DNA from 2 places in the Metapseudomonas boanensis genome. Region 2 is predicted to be linked to the other one. Evidence: predicted binding sites of a transcription regulator. Region 2 holds the regulator's gene; the other holds the start of a gene.

Region 1 (7,029 bases), 1.0 Mb from region 2:
CGAAAGTTGCACGCTTGAAGAAGTGGGGCAGGAGATCGGTCTGACTCGCGAGCGCGTGCGCCAGATTCAGGTCGAGGCGCTCAAGCGTCTGCGGGAGATTCTGGAGAAGAATGGGTTGTCCAGTGACTCATTGTTTCAATAGTGTCACACAGCTCAGCAGAGCCCGGCTTTAGCCGGGCTTTTTTATGCGTGGCGATGTAAGTGATTGCTTACACGTGGTGTAGGTGATCACCAGAACTGGCGGAAAGTTAACAACGAAAAAATGTGTGAAAAATTATGTAAGTTATTGAAAATAAATAATAAATTATTTTTGAAGTACTCTTTGAACGTTGCGTTTCTGTTTTTCTGCGGGCTTGCCCGTTAGTTCCGGATTGCTAATATCACCCCTGCGTACAGGACGTATGCAGGTCGACACCGGACGTTGACCAGGACATCGTAGGACACGATTCATCAGGATGATGAACAAGGAATACAGGGAATAGGGACAAAAGAGTGGGCGGGTAATCCCCGCCCCTTTTTTTTGCCCGAAGAAAGCAAAAGGCCCGCAACTGCGGGCCTTTTGTATATGGGCAGCGTGGCGCGGTTAGCGCTCAAGGTGCTCCAGTTTGCCTTTGACGCCGTCCCACTCTTCAGCGTCGGGCAGCGATTCCTTCTTCTCGGTGATGTTCGGCCAGACTTCAGCCAGGTCACGGTTCAGGTCGATGAATTCCTGCATGTCCTCAGGTACTTCATCTTCTGAGAAGATGGCCTGGGCCGGGCATTCAGGCTCGCAGAGAGCGCAATCGATGCACTCGTCCGGATGAATGACCAGGAAATTCGGGCCTTCGTAGAAGCAGTCCACCGGACAGACTTCCACACAATCGGTGTATTTGCATTTGATGCAGTTGTCGGTGACGACGAAGGTCATTTCTATTCTTCTCCTCAAGCGGCGGCTCGGAAGCCTTCTATATCAGGCTTCTCGGCTCGGGAATGCACGAATGCGGGGCCGGCTGAACCCCGACGCACTCCAGAGCGCGCGGGATTCTAGCAGCTTGCGTGGGTTGGCGTTAGATGCGTGACTTTAATGTATATATCAGCTCCAGTGCGCGGCGAGGTGTCAGATCATCGGGATTGATCTTCGACAATTCGTCCAGTACCGGGTGTGGCAGGCTGGCGAACAGGTCGCTCTGCATAGGCGCGCGGGGTTGTCCGGAAAGAGGGCGAGGCACTTCGTGGGGCAGGCTAGTGGTTTCCAAGCGTGACAGATGTTCCTTGGCTCGCTGGATGACCCCGCCAGGTACGCCTGCCAGTTGTGCCACCGCCAGGCCATAGCTTTGGCTCGCAGGGCCAGGCAGCACATGATGCAGGAATACGATTCGCTCGTTGTGCTCGGTTGCGTTGAGGTGCACGTTGGCGACGACAGGCTCGCTCTCAGGCAAGACTGTCAGCTCGAAATAGTGTGTTGCAAACAGCGTGAACGCACGCAGGCGTGCCAAATGCTCAGCGGCTGCCCAGGCCAGCGACAGACCGTCAAATGTGCTGGTGCCACGTCCCACTTCGTCCATGAGTACCAGGCTGCTATCACTGGCATTGTGGAGGATGTTGGCGGTTTCACTCATTTCCACCATGAAAGTGGAGCGCCCACCAGCCAGATCATCGCTGGAGCCGATACGGGTGAAAATCCGATCGACCAGCGAAAGCTCGCAACTGGCTGCGGGTACGAAGCAGCCGATATGGGCGAGAAGTACAATCAACGCGGTCTGGCGCATGTAGGTCGATTTACCGCCCATGTTGGGGCCGGTGATGATCAGCATGCGTATGGCGTCGTCCAGTCCGAGGTCGTTGGCCACAAATGGGGTATCCAGTACCTGCTCGACCACGGGGTGGCGACCCTGGCTGATTCGCATGCAGGGCTCATCGACGAAGCGCGGACGATTCAGGTCAAGATTCAAGGCGCGTTCGGCAAAGTTGCTCAGCACGTCCAGCTCCGCCAGCGCTGCGGCAGTGTCTTGTAACGGCGCCAGTTGTTCGATCAACAGCTCCAGCAGTTCGTCATAGAGCATCTTCTCGCGAGCCAGGGCACGGCTTTTGGCAGACAGCGCCTTGTCCTCGAAAGCTTTCAGTTCCGGGGTGATGAAGCGCTCGGCGCCTTTCAGTGTCTGGCGCCGGATGTAATCCGCCGGTGCCTGCTCGGCCTGCACGCGCGGCAATTCGATGTAGTAACCGTGGATTCGGTTGTATCCGACCTTGAGGTTGGGTAGCCCTGTGCGTGCTTTCTCCCGCGCCTCGAGGTCCATGAGGTACTGCCCAGCGTTCTCGCTGAGCGCCTGAAGCTCGTCGAGCTCGGCGTCATAGCCCGTCTTGATCACGCCGCCGTCACGAATCACTGCCGGCGGATTATCAATGATTGCCCGGGCGAGCAGTTCAGCGAGCTCGGGATAGGTGCGGATGCTGCCAGCCAGACCCTGTAAGTGGGGCACGTCAAGCTCGGTCATGGCGCCTTGAAGTTGTGGCAAGGCGGCAAGTGCATCGCGCAGGCGCGCCAGGTCACGGGGGCGCGCATTACGCAGGCCGATACGCGCCAGGATGCGCTCGACGTCGCCGATCTCCTTCAACTGTGGCTGCAGGCTCTCGAAGCAATAACGCTCCAGCAAACAGTCGATCGCATCCTGGCGAGCCTCCAGAACCGAGCGGTCGCGCAGAGGGCGGTTCAGCCAGCGGCTCAATAGACGACTACCCATGGCGGTCTGGCAGCGGTCGATAACCGACTGCAGCGTGTTGTCGCGCCCACCAGACAGGTTGACATCCAGTTCCAGGTTGCGCCGACTGGCAGCGTCGAGGATGACCGTGTCATCGATCCGCTCGTGGCGCAGGCTGCGCAGGTGGGGCAGGGCGGTGCGCTGGGTTTCCTTGGCATAGCCCAGCAGGCAGCCGGCGGCACCGATCGCCAAGGTCAAGGTCTCGCAGCCGAAACCTTTCAGGTCCTGCACGCCAAACTGCTGGCAGAGGCTCTTGAATGCGGAGTCTCGGTCGAAGTCCCAGGGTGCACGACGGCGAACCCCCTTGCGCTTCTCGGCAGGCAGCCCCTGGGGCCAGTCGTCGGGTATCAACAACTCCGCGGGATTGAGGCGCTCCAGTTCAGCCAGCAGATTTTCCCAGCTTTTGATCTCTTGCACGCTGAAACGGCCGCTGGTGATGTCCAGCGCTGCGAGACCAAACAAGCGCTCGTCACCCAGTACGGCTGCCAGCAGGTTGTCGCGGCGCTCGTCGAGCAGCGCCTCGTCGCTTACCGTACCTGGGGTTATGATCCGGACCACCTGGCGTTCCACGGGGCCCTTGCTGGTCGCCGGGTCACCGATCTGTTCGCAGATCACCACCGATTCACCCAGCTTGACCAACTTGGCCAGATAGCCTTCCACCGAGTGGAAGGGGATGCCGGCCATGGGAATCGCCTTGCCGGCCGACTGGCCACGGGCGGTCAGAGTGATGTCGAGAAGCTTGGCCGCCTTCTTGGCGTCCTCGTAGAAAATCTCGTAGAAGTCTCCCATGCGGTAGAACATCAGCTGGTCCGGATGCTGGTTCTTCAGCCTCCAGTATTGCTGCATCATGGGAGTGTGTTCACTGAGATCGTTCTGACTCATCGACTGGCCTTGCGTGCAAAAGGCGCTAGTGTACGGTATCCCATTGGCATGCTTTAACCCCGGAGTGCATATGTACGTATCAGATGAAGATCTGACGGCCCTTGCTGCCCGCCTGGGCGAGTTGCTCAAGGCCCAAGGCGCTCTCGTCAGCACCGCCGAGTCCTGCACTGGTGGGGGCATTGCAGAAGCCATTACGCGGATTCCTGGCAGTTCTGCTTGGTTCGAGGCAGGTTACATCACCTATTCAAACCAGCAGAAAACGCTGCAGTTGGCCGTGCCATCCGAGCTGTTCCCACAGGTTGGGGCGGTCAGTCAGGAGGTGGTGGAAGCGATGGTCCGGGGAGCCCACTCGCACAGTGGGGCGCGTTTTGCAGTATCTGTCAGCGGCGTTGCCGGTCCCGATGGCGGATCAGTGGACAAGCCGGTGGGTACAGTTTGGATCGCGTGGGGCGATGGTGCCCGAATACTGGCCGAGCGCTTCCATTTCCCTGGCGATCGACTCTCCGTGCGTCGGCAAGCGGTTGCGTCAGCTCTCCAGGGGCTGATCCGACTAGCTGCAGGATAAAAAGCCTGTGAGGGGTAGGCGCGTGACTTGCCCTATGGAATAATACTGGCTACTTATACAGTTGTTGGTGGCCGCCAGGCCCTCTTGATTTTAGTGAGGACTTCAATGGACGAGAACAAGAAGCGTGCTTTGGCTGCTGCCCTGGGCCAGATCGAGAAACAGTTCGGCAAAGGTGCCGTGATGCGCATGGGCGATCATGATCGCCAGGCCATTCCTGCAATCTCCACCGGTTCCCTTGGACTGGACATCGCTCTCGGGATTGGCGGCTTGCCAAAGGGGCGTATCGTCGAAATCTACGGTCCGGAGTCTTCCGGTAAAACCACCCTGACCCTCTCGGTCATTGCTGAAGCCCAGAAGCAAGGCGCCACCTGTGCCTTCGTCGATGCCGAACACGCACTGGATCCGGATTACGCCGGCAAGCTTGGTGTGAATGTCGATGACTTGCTGGTTTCCCAGCCTGATACCGGCGAGCAGGCACTGGAAATCACCGACATGCTGGTGCGCTCCAATGCTGTCGACGTGATCATTGTCGACTCTGTGGCTGCACTGGTACCCAAGGCCGAAATCGAAGGCGAGATGGGTGACTCCCACGTTGGTCTGCAGGCCCGCCTGATGTCCCAGGCGCTGCGTAAGATCACCGGTAACATCAAGAACGCCAACTGCCTGGTGATCTTCATCAACCAGATCCGGATGAAGATCGGCGTGATGTTTGGCAACCCCGAAACCACGACTGGTGGTAACGCGCTGAAGTTCTACGCATCCGTGCGCCTGGATATCCGTCGCATCGGCGCTGTGAAGGAAGGCGAGGAAGTGGTGGGCAGCGAAACTCGCGTCAAGGTCGTCAAGAACAAGGTCGCCCCGCCGTTCCGTCAGGCTGAGTTCCAGATCATGTACGGCAAGGGTATCTACCGCACGGGCGAGATCATTGACCTGGGCGTACAGCAGGGGCTGGTCGAGAAGTCCGGCGCCTGGTACAGCTACCAGGGCAACAAGATCGGCCAGGGTAAGGCCAATGCAGCCAAGTATCTGGAAGATAATCCCGAGACTGGCAGCGCCATCGAGAAGATCATTCGCGAGAGGTTGCTGGTGGATTCCGCAGCGAGCAAGTCGGCAGCGACCGCGGAAGATCTGGCCGATGTAGATATCTGATATCTCAATGCCTGTCATGCTCGACAGCCCCGCTGCTGTGCGGCGTGCTGCTATGGACCTGCTTGCGCAACGCGAACATGGGCGGGTCGAGCTGACGCGTAAGCTGCGTCAGCGTGGCGCCCCGATCGAGTTGATCGACAGTGCCCTCGACCGTTTGGCGGAAGAGGGCCTGCTCTCCGAATCCCGTTATCTTGAAAGCTTCATCGCCAGCCGTGCCCGAGGCGGCTATGGGCCGCAGCGCATTCGTGAGGAATTGGCGCTGCGTGGGCTGCCGCGCGGCGATATTGATCAGGCGCTGCGTGACGCTGAGGTCGATTGGGGAGAGCAGTTGCGTGAAGTCTGGCGTCGCAAGTTCGGTGGTCGGCTGCCTCAGGACGCTCGCGAGCGTGCTCAGCAAGGTCGTTATCTTGCCTACCGGGGTTTCTCCATGGAGATGATCAGCCGAGTCCTTCGTGGTAGCTCCTTGGACAATTGAAACAGGCAGCCTTAAGCCATGCGCTCTTGGCACATGGCTATCAATCGTGATCGAGGAATGTGTGTGGTTTGTCGGCTCAGGCCTTGGCGGCCCAGTTCTGCGGCAGATTGATGAAGTCGATCAACTCACGCAGACGGCCATGGTCGCGGCCGTTGAATGGGAAGGCCAAGCGGATCAGGTCGCAGAATTCCGGCTCGTCCTTTTCCGACTCACAGTAGGGTTGTAGGGTGAATCCCCCTTGCTGGCACAGGTCACCGAACCCCTCCTGAACATGCAGCATGGCTTCATTGTTGAGGCCGTGATTCATGCGGATCACGAAGATATTCTTCAGCCAGCGGCTTGAATGGTAGTTGCTGTAGAACCTGGAAATCTCGACGGCTGCCTCGTCAGCACTCTTTACCAGACGCATCAGTTTCATATCGCTGGGCAGGATGTAGCGATTTTCCTCCAACTGCCTGTGCAGGAAGCTCATGGCGTCTTCCCAATAGCTGCCGTCGGGTTCGTCCAGGAGCAAGATCGGAACGATTGGACTCTTACCAGTCTGGATCAGGGTGAGCACTTCCAGTGCTTCGTCCAGCGTGCCAAAGCCCCCAGGACACAGCACCAGGGCATCTGCTTCCTTGACGAAGAACAGCTTGCGCACAAAGAAAAAGTGGAACGAAAGCAGGTGCTCTGAGCCATCGACGATGTCATTCGCGCGTTGCTCGAAGGGCAGGGTGATGTTCAGCCCGAGGCTGTTTTCCAGTCCGGCTCCTTCGTGGGCTGCTGACATGATGCCGCCACCAGCACCAGTGATGACCATCAGGTCGCGCTTGGCCAGTTCACTGCCGAGATGGCGAGCGAGAGCATAGAGCGGGTGTTGTTTGGGGGTGCGCGCGGAGCCGAAAACCGTCACTTTGCGCCTGCGCTTGAACTGCTCGAGGGCGCTGAAGGCATGCTCCAACTCGCGCAGGGTCTGCAGCATGATCTTGGCATCCCAGCGATTGCGGTCCGCCTGGGCCATCCGGACCACAGTGATCAGCATTTCTCGATAGAGAGAGAGGTTGGGGCTGCCGCTTGGGACAGTGAGGTTGATCAGTTCGTCGACCTTTTGCCGGAGGTCGATGCCGCTGGTTTGGAAGTGCCGGGATAAGTAATCGTCCGGGTCATACGACATAGCCATCTCCTTGCTCATCAACTTCTCAGAGCGTTCACTGCTGGCCGGGTTCCCGAATCCGGGC
Region 2 (7,029 bases):
AGGCCTGCAGACCCACGGAAAGACCACCAAGCCCGAACGCCTCAAGCATCGAATCAACGGCGAGCGCATCGCCATCGCCCGCCAATCCAAGGTCGAACAGCAGTTGCGCGACAACCTCCGCCAGCTGGGCTTCAAGGAATCCCTGCGACAGAGCCAGGCGCTGCCGGCCAACAGCGGCGAGATGTTCGAGCTGCCCAGCGACGAGCATTGGTTGGACTTCATGAGGCATCGACTCCCAGCGCTGCGGGAAGCTGGTTGGCAGATCGAGATCCGCCCCGGATTCCAGTTCGATCTCAGCCAGGTCGAAGGTTGGTACGCCGAGGTTGACGAAACACCCAGCCACGACTGGTTCGACCTGGAGCTCGGCATCGTCGTCGAAGGACGTCGAATCAGCTTGCTCCCGGTCTTGCTCAGGCTTATCCAGCGCAATCCGGAACTGCTGGACCCAAACCACCTCCAGAAACACAAGGACGACGAGCAGCTACGCCTGCAACTCGATGCACTCCGGGAATCCGACGGCCGTCCGCTGCAGGTGATGCTGCCATTTGCCCGACTCAAGCCACTGCTGGCGACGCTGGGCGAGCTTTACCTGCGCGATCAGGAACCCAGCCAGGCGATTCGTCTCGGCCGACCTGACGCCGCACGACTGAGCCTGCTGGAGTCTCTTGATCTCCAGTGGCAAGGCGGAGAACAGCTGCGCCAGTTTGCAGCCAGACTGCGTGACAGCAACACAACTCCGATTCGACCACCAGCGGGACTCAAGGCCGAGCTTCGCCACTACCAGCAAGAAGGACTGGCCTGGCTGCAGACCCTCCGGGAGGTCGAGGCAGGCGGTATCCTGGGCGACGACATGGGTCTGGGCAAAACGCTCCAGACACTCGCCCACCTGCTCACGGAGAAGGAAGCGGGACGCCTGGAGCGCCCTGCACTAGTCGTCATGCCGACCAGCCTGATCCCCAACTGGCAGGACGAGGCCGCGCGATTCGCTCCGAGCCTAAGCGTGCTGGCATTGCACGGGCCCGGCAGGAAGAAGCTTTTCGATCAACTGGCAGAACACGACTTGCTGCTGACCACCTACGCAATACTGCCCCGCGACCTGGAGCAGCTCAAAGCAATTCCGCTACATGTACTCATCCTCGATGAAGCGCAATACATCAAGAACCCGAACAGCAAGGCCGCACAGGCCGTGCGCCAGCTGGAAGCCCGTCAGCGCCTGTGCCTAACCGGTACACCCCTGGAAAATCATCTGGGCGAGCTCTGGTCGCTCTTTCACTTCCTGATGCCCGGGTGGTTGGGCGACAGCAAACACTTCAATCACAACTACCGCATACCAATCGAAAAGCACGGTGACAGCGCACGACTGAGCCACCTCACCGCCCGCATCAAGCCATTCCTGCTCAGGCGCAGTAAGGAATCCGTCGCAACGGAATTGCCTGCCAAGACCGAAATCACCCAATGGGTCGAGCTTAGCGACCGCCAGCGCGATTTGTACGAAACCGTGAGACTCGCGATGGACACCAAGGTCCGCGACGAAATCAGCCGCAAAGGTCTCGCCCGCAGCCAGATCATCATCCTCGAGGCCCTGCTCAAGCTGCGACAGGTCTGCTGCGACACTCGACTGATCGAGGAACCTGGTGCCAGGACTCGGGGCAGCAGCTCGGGCAAGCTGGATAGCCTACTGGAGATGCTGCAGGAATTGCTCGACGAAGGTCGCCGCGTGCTGCTGTTCTCCCAGTTCACCAGCATGCTCGCACTGATCGAGGCAGAACTGCACAAACGCGGCATAGACTATGTGCGGATCACAGGCGATACCCGGGACAGGCGGAACCCGGTCAAACGCTTCCAGAGCGGTGAAGTACCACTGTTCTTGATCAGTTTGAAAGCCGGCGGTACCGGCCTGAACCTGACCGCAGCAGACACCGTGATCCACTACGATCCCTGGTGGAATCCCGCCGTCGAACGGCAAGCCACGGATCGCGCCTACCGGATCGGCCAGGAAAAGCCGGTATTCGTCTACCGGATGATTTCGAGGGGAACCGTGGAAGAGAAGATCCAGCAACTGCAGGCGCAAAAAGCCGCGCTGGCCCAGGGCGTCCTAGACGGACGCGGCCAGGAGGACTGGCGGCTTCAGGAGGACGACATCGAAGCCCTGCTGGCCCCCCTGCCCCGTCTCAATTGAGCCTGGCCCCCAGCAGCCGCGCAACCACCCAAACCGACTGCAAGCAACAACCACAAGCAGCTGACGGGCATCCCCCGATGCCCATCCCACCCTACAATTCTCAGCCCTTGAGCAGATACGCCAGGACGTTGCGCACCTTGTCAATGCCCTCGGCCAGGGCTGCCTCGATCTCTTCCATGGTAATGATGCCATCAGACTTGCCCGCAGCCGGGTTGACCACCAGCGACAAGCAGGCATATGGCAGATTCAGCTCACGAGCCAGCGCCGCCTCGGGCATACCGGTCATGCCGACGAGGTCACAACCATCACGCTCAAGACGAACGATCTCCGCCACTGTTTCCAGGCGCGGACCTTGGGTGCAGCCATATACCCCGAAATCACTGTGCGGGTAATCGCACGCATTCAGCGCCGCCAGTAGCTTGCGGCGCAGCGCCTCATCGTAGGGGTGACTGAAGTCGATGTGAGTGACATGGTCCAGATCACCTTCGAAAAAGGTCCCGATGCGACCGTGGGTGTAATCGATCACCTGATGCGGCACAGCCAAATGCCCGCTACCCATGGCCGGATGAATCCCACCTACGGCATTCACCGCAATGACGGCCTGTGCACCGGCCTGCTTCAGCGCCCAGAGGTTGGCCCGATAATTGACTTGGTGCGGCGGAATCCGGTGAGGATGACCATGGCGAGCCAGGAACAGCACATCACGCCCGGCATACTCGCCATGAACGATACCCGCGGAGGGCGCGCCATAAGGTGTTTCCGGGTTGAGCAAGGCTTTCATGCTCAGGCCTTCGAGCTGGGTCAGCCCAGTACCACCAATGATGGCGTAGACGGTCATGTTGGTTCCTCAATCGATCAACTGGGCTTCACGCAATGCTGCAGCGGCCTGCAGCCAGCGCGGGTCTTGGCGATATTCGGTGCCTGGGAAGGCCCGGCGGCGCATCCGTACCAGACTTGGCGCGGGCTTGACGCCAAGCTGCTGCAGACGCGAAAGCGCCAGCTCAGCAGCGCCTCGGTCATTGCACACCAGCCCCATGTCGCAGCCAGCGGACAGCGCCGCCTCGATACGTGCAGCTGCATCACCCACCACATGGGCGCCGGCCATGGACAAATCATCGCTGAAAATGACTCCAGAGAACTTAAGCTCACCGCGCAGGATGTCCTGCAGCCACCTCCTAGAGAAGCCGGCAGGCTGCAAATCGACCTGAGGATAGATGACGTGGGCCGGCATCATGCCGTCCAGCTCCGAGGCCAAACGCGCGAAGGGAACCAGGTCGCATTGCCGAATTTGCTCAAGGCTGCGCTCGTCAGTCGGAATATCCACGTGAGAGTCGGCCTCGGCCCAGCCATGTCCAGGGAAGTGCTTTCCAGTTGCCGCCATGCCAGCGCTACGCAGGCCACAGATAAAGGCAGCTGCCAGGCGCGTCGCACGGCCCGGATCTGATTCGAACGCTCGACTCCCGACCACTGCGCTTCGCTGATGATCGAGGTCAAGCACCGGCGCAAAGCTGATATCGAGTCCGGCAGCCAATACCTCGGTAGCCATCAACCAGCCGCACTGTTCGGCAAGCTGCTCGGCATTCAGGTTGTCGGCCAATGCGCGCATCGCCGGCAACCGCAAGAAACCCTGTCGCAGCCGCTGCACGCGACCACCTTCCTGATCGACCGCCAGGATGAGATCAGGGCGAATCGCACGAATAGAAGCGCACAATTCACGAACCTGACGAGGATGTTCGATATTGCGGGCGAAGATGATCAAGCCGGCGACTTCCGGCTGACGCAGGATCTGGCGATCTTCAGCGGTCAGCCAAGTGCCGCCGATATCCAGCATCAAGGAACCTTGCATGGAAAATCCTTAGGAGAGTGTGGCCGCCGCCCAATCCGGACACGGCGCTTCATCGATGCGTACCGCACAGTGGACGGGTACAAGGTCAAAGAGTTCCAACATATCGGCATTGCGTAAGCGAATGCAGCCGTGGGATCGTGGCACGCCCATTGGCTCACTGTCCGGGGTGCCATGAAGGTAGATGTATCGCCGGAAGCTGTCGACGTTGCCCAGGCGATTCAGACCAGGCTCGCAACCACTCAGCCAGAGAATACGGGTGAGTATCCAGTCACGCCCCGGAAACTGCCCGTGCAACTCCGCACTCCAGACCTCCCCGGTCCAGCGCCGCCCGCGCAGCACAGCCGCCAAGGGCAGCCCGGTGCCAATCTTGGCTCTTATCTGGTGAAGGCCGCGCGGAGTACAACCGGAGCCATTGAGCTCCCCCGGGCCGTTAAGCGCAGTGGAAACAGGCAGGCGAATTAGAAGCTGTCCGGCAGAGAATCCGTACAGCTGTTGGTCGGCAAGGGATATGTACAGGAGATCTAGCTGGCGCATGGGCCGCAAGCTTAGCCGATCAGACCGCCCGCGCCCATAGCCTCAGACCTTTACAAGCGTGGTCGCAGTCTTGTTGCGCGGTTTGAGCACTGCCTTGGCCAGCGCCTCGTCAGACACCCCAGTCTCGGCACGCATGCCAGCCGCAAGGAACGGCACCATCAAACGCATGACCTGCTCGATCGAGGTGTTGACCCCGAAATCGTTCTCTGCCATGGCACGGAGCGCCTTGATACCGGACATGCTGAAGGCAGCAGCGCCGAGCATGAAATGCACCCGCCAGAAAAGCTCCAGCGGTGGAACTTTTGGCGCGGACTCGTTCACTAGCAGCATGTAACGACGGAAAACCTTTCCATAGACTTCTTCAAGGTACTTGCGCAGGTGACCTTGGCTCTGACTGAATGCCAAGCCCAGCAGGCGCATGAAGATCGATAGGTCGTTTCCACTTCGAGGCTTGACCGCAAGCGCCTGCTCGACCAGCATCTCCAGCAACTCTTCAAGGCTCGCCTTGTTCTCAGGCTTGGCCTGGCGACGGTCTAGTTCGCGCTCCAAACTTTGGCAGAAAGGACCGAGGAAACGCGAGAATACTGCTTGGATAAGGGCCTTCTTCGAACCGAAGTGGTAATTCACTGCAGCCAGGTTGACCCCGGCTTTGCTGGTGATCAGGCGCAGCGAGGTTTCGGCGAAGCCTTTCTCCGCGAACAGCTGTTCCGCAGCATCAAGGATGCGTTCGACGGTTTCCGACTGGGCCATGGCTCCTCCGCCTGACAAACACTTGTTTGAAACATACGTTTCATAACCGCCACTTGTCAAGTCGGACCCTTCAGTATCTGACGCAATGGTCATACAAGGCTGGCGCCGTCCGTAAAAGACGCCCGAAATGCCGCGGACGGTACACCTCTTTCGCTCACACTCAGGGAGCCCCGCGCAACAATCCAGGAAAGAAGCATTGCCAAGCGCCAAGCACTGTATATAATTCCAGTCACTGTATAAAAAAACAGAGCGCCGCCATGCTGAAACTGACGCCCCGCCAAGCCGAGATTCTCGCATTCATCAAGCGCTGCCTTGAAGACAACGGCTTCCCACCGACCCGAGCGGAAATCGCTCAGGAACTCGGCTTCAAATCCCCCAATGCTGCCGAGGAACACCTCAAGGCGCTGGCTCGCAAGGGCGCCATCGAGATGACGCCCGGCGCATCACGCGGGATCCGCATCCCCGGATTCGAGCCTGGAAACAACGAAGAAGACGGACTTCCCGTGGTGGGTCGCGTAGCGGCAGGCGCCCCTATCCTGGCGCAACAGAACATCGAAGAATCTTGCCGTATCAACCCGGGCTTCTTCCATCCTCGCGCCGACTACCTGCTTCGTGTCCACGGCATGAGCATGAAGGACATCGGCATTCTTGATGGAGACCTCCTGGCAGTCCATAGCACTCGCGAGGCCCGTAACGGCCAGGTTGTCGTGGCACGGCTGAATGACGAGGTAACGGTCAAGCGCTTCAGGCGCGATGGCGACAAGGTCTGGCTGATCGCAGAAAATGCCGAGTTTGCCCCCATCGAGGTAGATCTGGATCAACAGGATCTGGTGATCGAAGGTTTGAGTGTCGGCGTAATTCGCCGCTAAAGGAGGCTCCATGCAGTTCCCGCAGTCGCTCGGCCGGTCTCAGCTTCCACTGTTCCACGATGCCATCCTGGCCAATCCTGCTGCCCCGATCCTGACAGAGATTGAGAGCAGTCCGCCTCTGAACGAGCCAGAAGCCTTCAGCGAATTGTCGCTTAGAGGTGCTTCCGGCCACTGCCGGCACTTGCTGGCCTCTATACTCCGCGAGCTGAGCGAGGAGCTGGATGCTCGCTGGCTGACCCTGATCGACGCCCCACCTAGCCTGACCCAGGCCTGGCTGCGCGAATCGGGCCTGAATCGCGAACGCATCCTGCTCCTGCAGTCTCGTGGAGAGCAGAGCGCACTGGAACTGGCCTGCGAAGCCCTACGCCTGGGCCGTAGCCATACTGTAGTCAGCTGGATTCGTTTGAGCGCAAAGGCTCGACAACAACTTGCTCACGCCGCGCGCCAAGGCAGCGCACAAAGCCTGAACATCTTGCTGGGATAAGCGTGGCAAAAGCGTTCTACTGCGCTCGGCTGACATCAAGCTGTAACCAGCTCCACCAATGATTAGCCTGCTGTCAGATCAAGCACGGTATCAGTGAAGGACGCGCGGACCCTCTTCGTGGTCCATTTCGCCTTCAGCCAGGCGACCGGCCATTTGAACACCGACATTCAGCATGGCTTTCGCAACCTCCAGATGGTGCCCCTGGAGGAAGGCTTTGGCGTCAGAGGAAAAGTCCAGCGTTACAAGCGCCTCCTCGTCCTCAGCCCGACGCAGGATAATGCGCCCGTCGGGCAACTCGACTATTTCCAGAAAGGACGTAGGCATAAGATTTGATCTCCACGAAAGGTGGCTATTGTAACAGCCAGCC

What was found. Region 2 encodes LexA, which represses DNA repair genes until DNA is damaged. Its sites were predicted from a motif close to CTGTNTNNNNANACAG; they were not measured.
Region 1: the regulator LexA is predicted to act here: its motif matches at 4,231-4,246, upstream of recA (recombinase RecA).

The regions. Positions count from the first base shown of each region.
Region 1 is NZ_CP113889.1:3,147,281-3,154,309, forward strand. It holds gene rpoS (RNA polymerase sigma factor RpoS) at 1-142, shown strand, start outside; gene fdxA (ferredoxin FdxA) at 584-907, opposite strand; gene mutS (DNA mismatch repair protein MutS) at 1,047-3,620, opposite strand; gene OXH74_RS14565 (CinA family protein) at 3,691-4,185, shown strand; gene recA (recombinase RecA) at 4,291-5,334, shown strand; gene recX (recombination regulator RecX) at 5,342-5,809, shown strand; gene OXH74_RS14580 (LOG family protein) at 5,886-6,965, opposite strand.
Region 2 is NZ_CP113889.1:4,162,905-4,169,933, reverse strand. It holds gene OXH74_RS19505 (DEAD/DEAH box helicase) at 1-2,179, shown strand, start outside; gene OXH74_RS19500 (S-methyl-5'-thioinosine phosphorylase) at 2,280-3,017, opposite strand; gene nagZ (beta-N-acetylhexosaminidase) at 3,027-4,025, opposite strand; gene OXH74_RS19490 (L,D-transpeptidase family protein) at 4,035-4,559, opposite strand; gene OXH74_RS19485 (TetR/AcrR family transcriptional regulator) at 4,602-5,309, opposite strand; gene lexA (transcriptional repressor LexA) at 5,567-6,178, shown strand; gene sulA (SOS-induced cell division inhibitor SulA) at 6,189-6,662, shown strand; gene OXH74_RS19470 (hypothetical protein) at 6,753-6,986, opposite strand.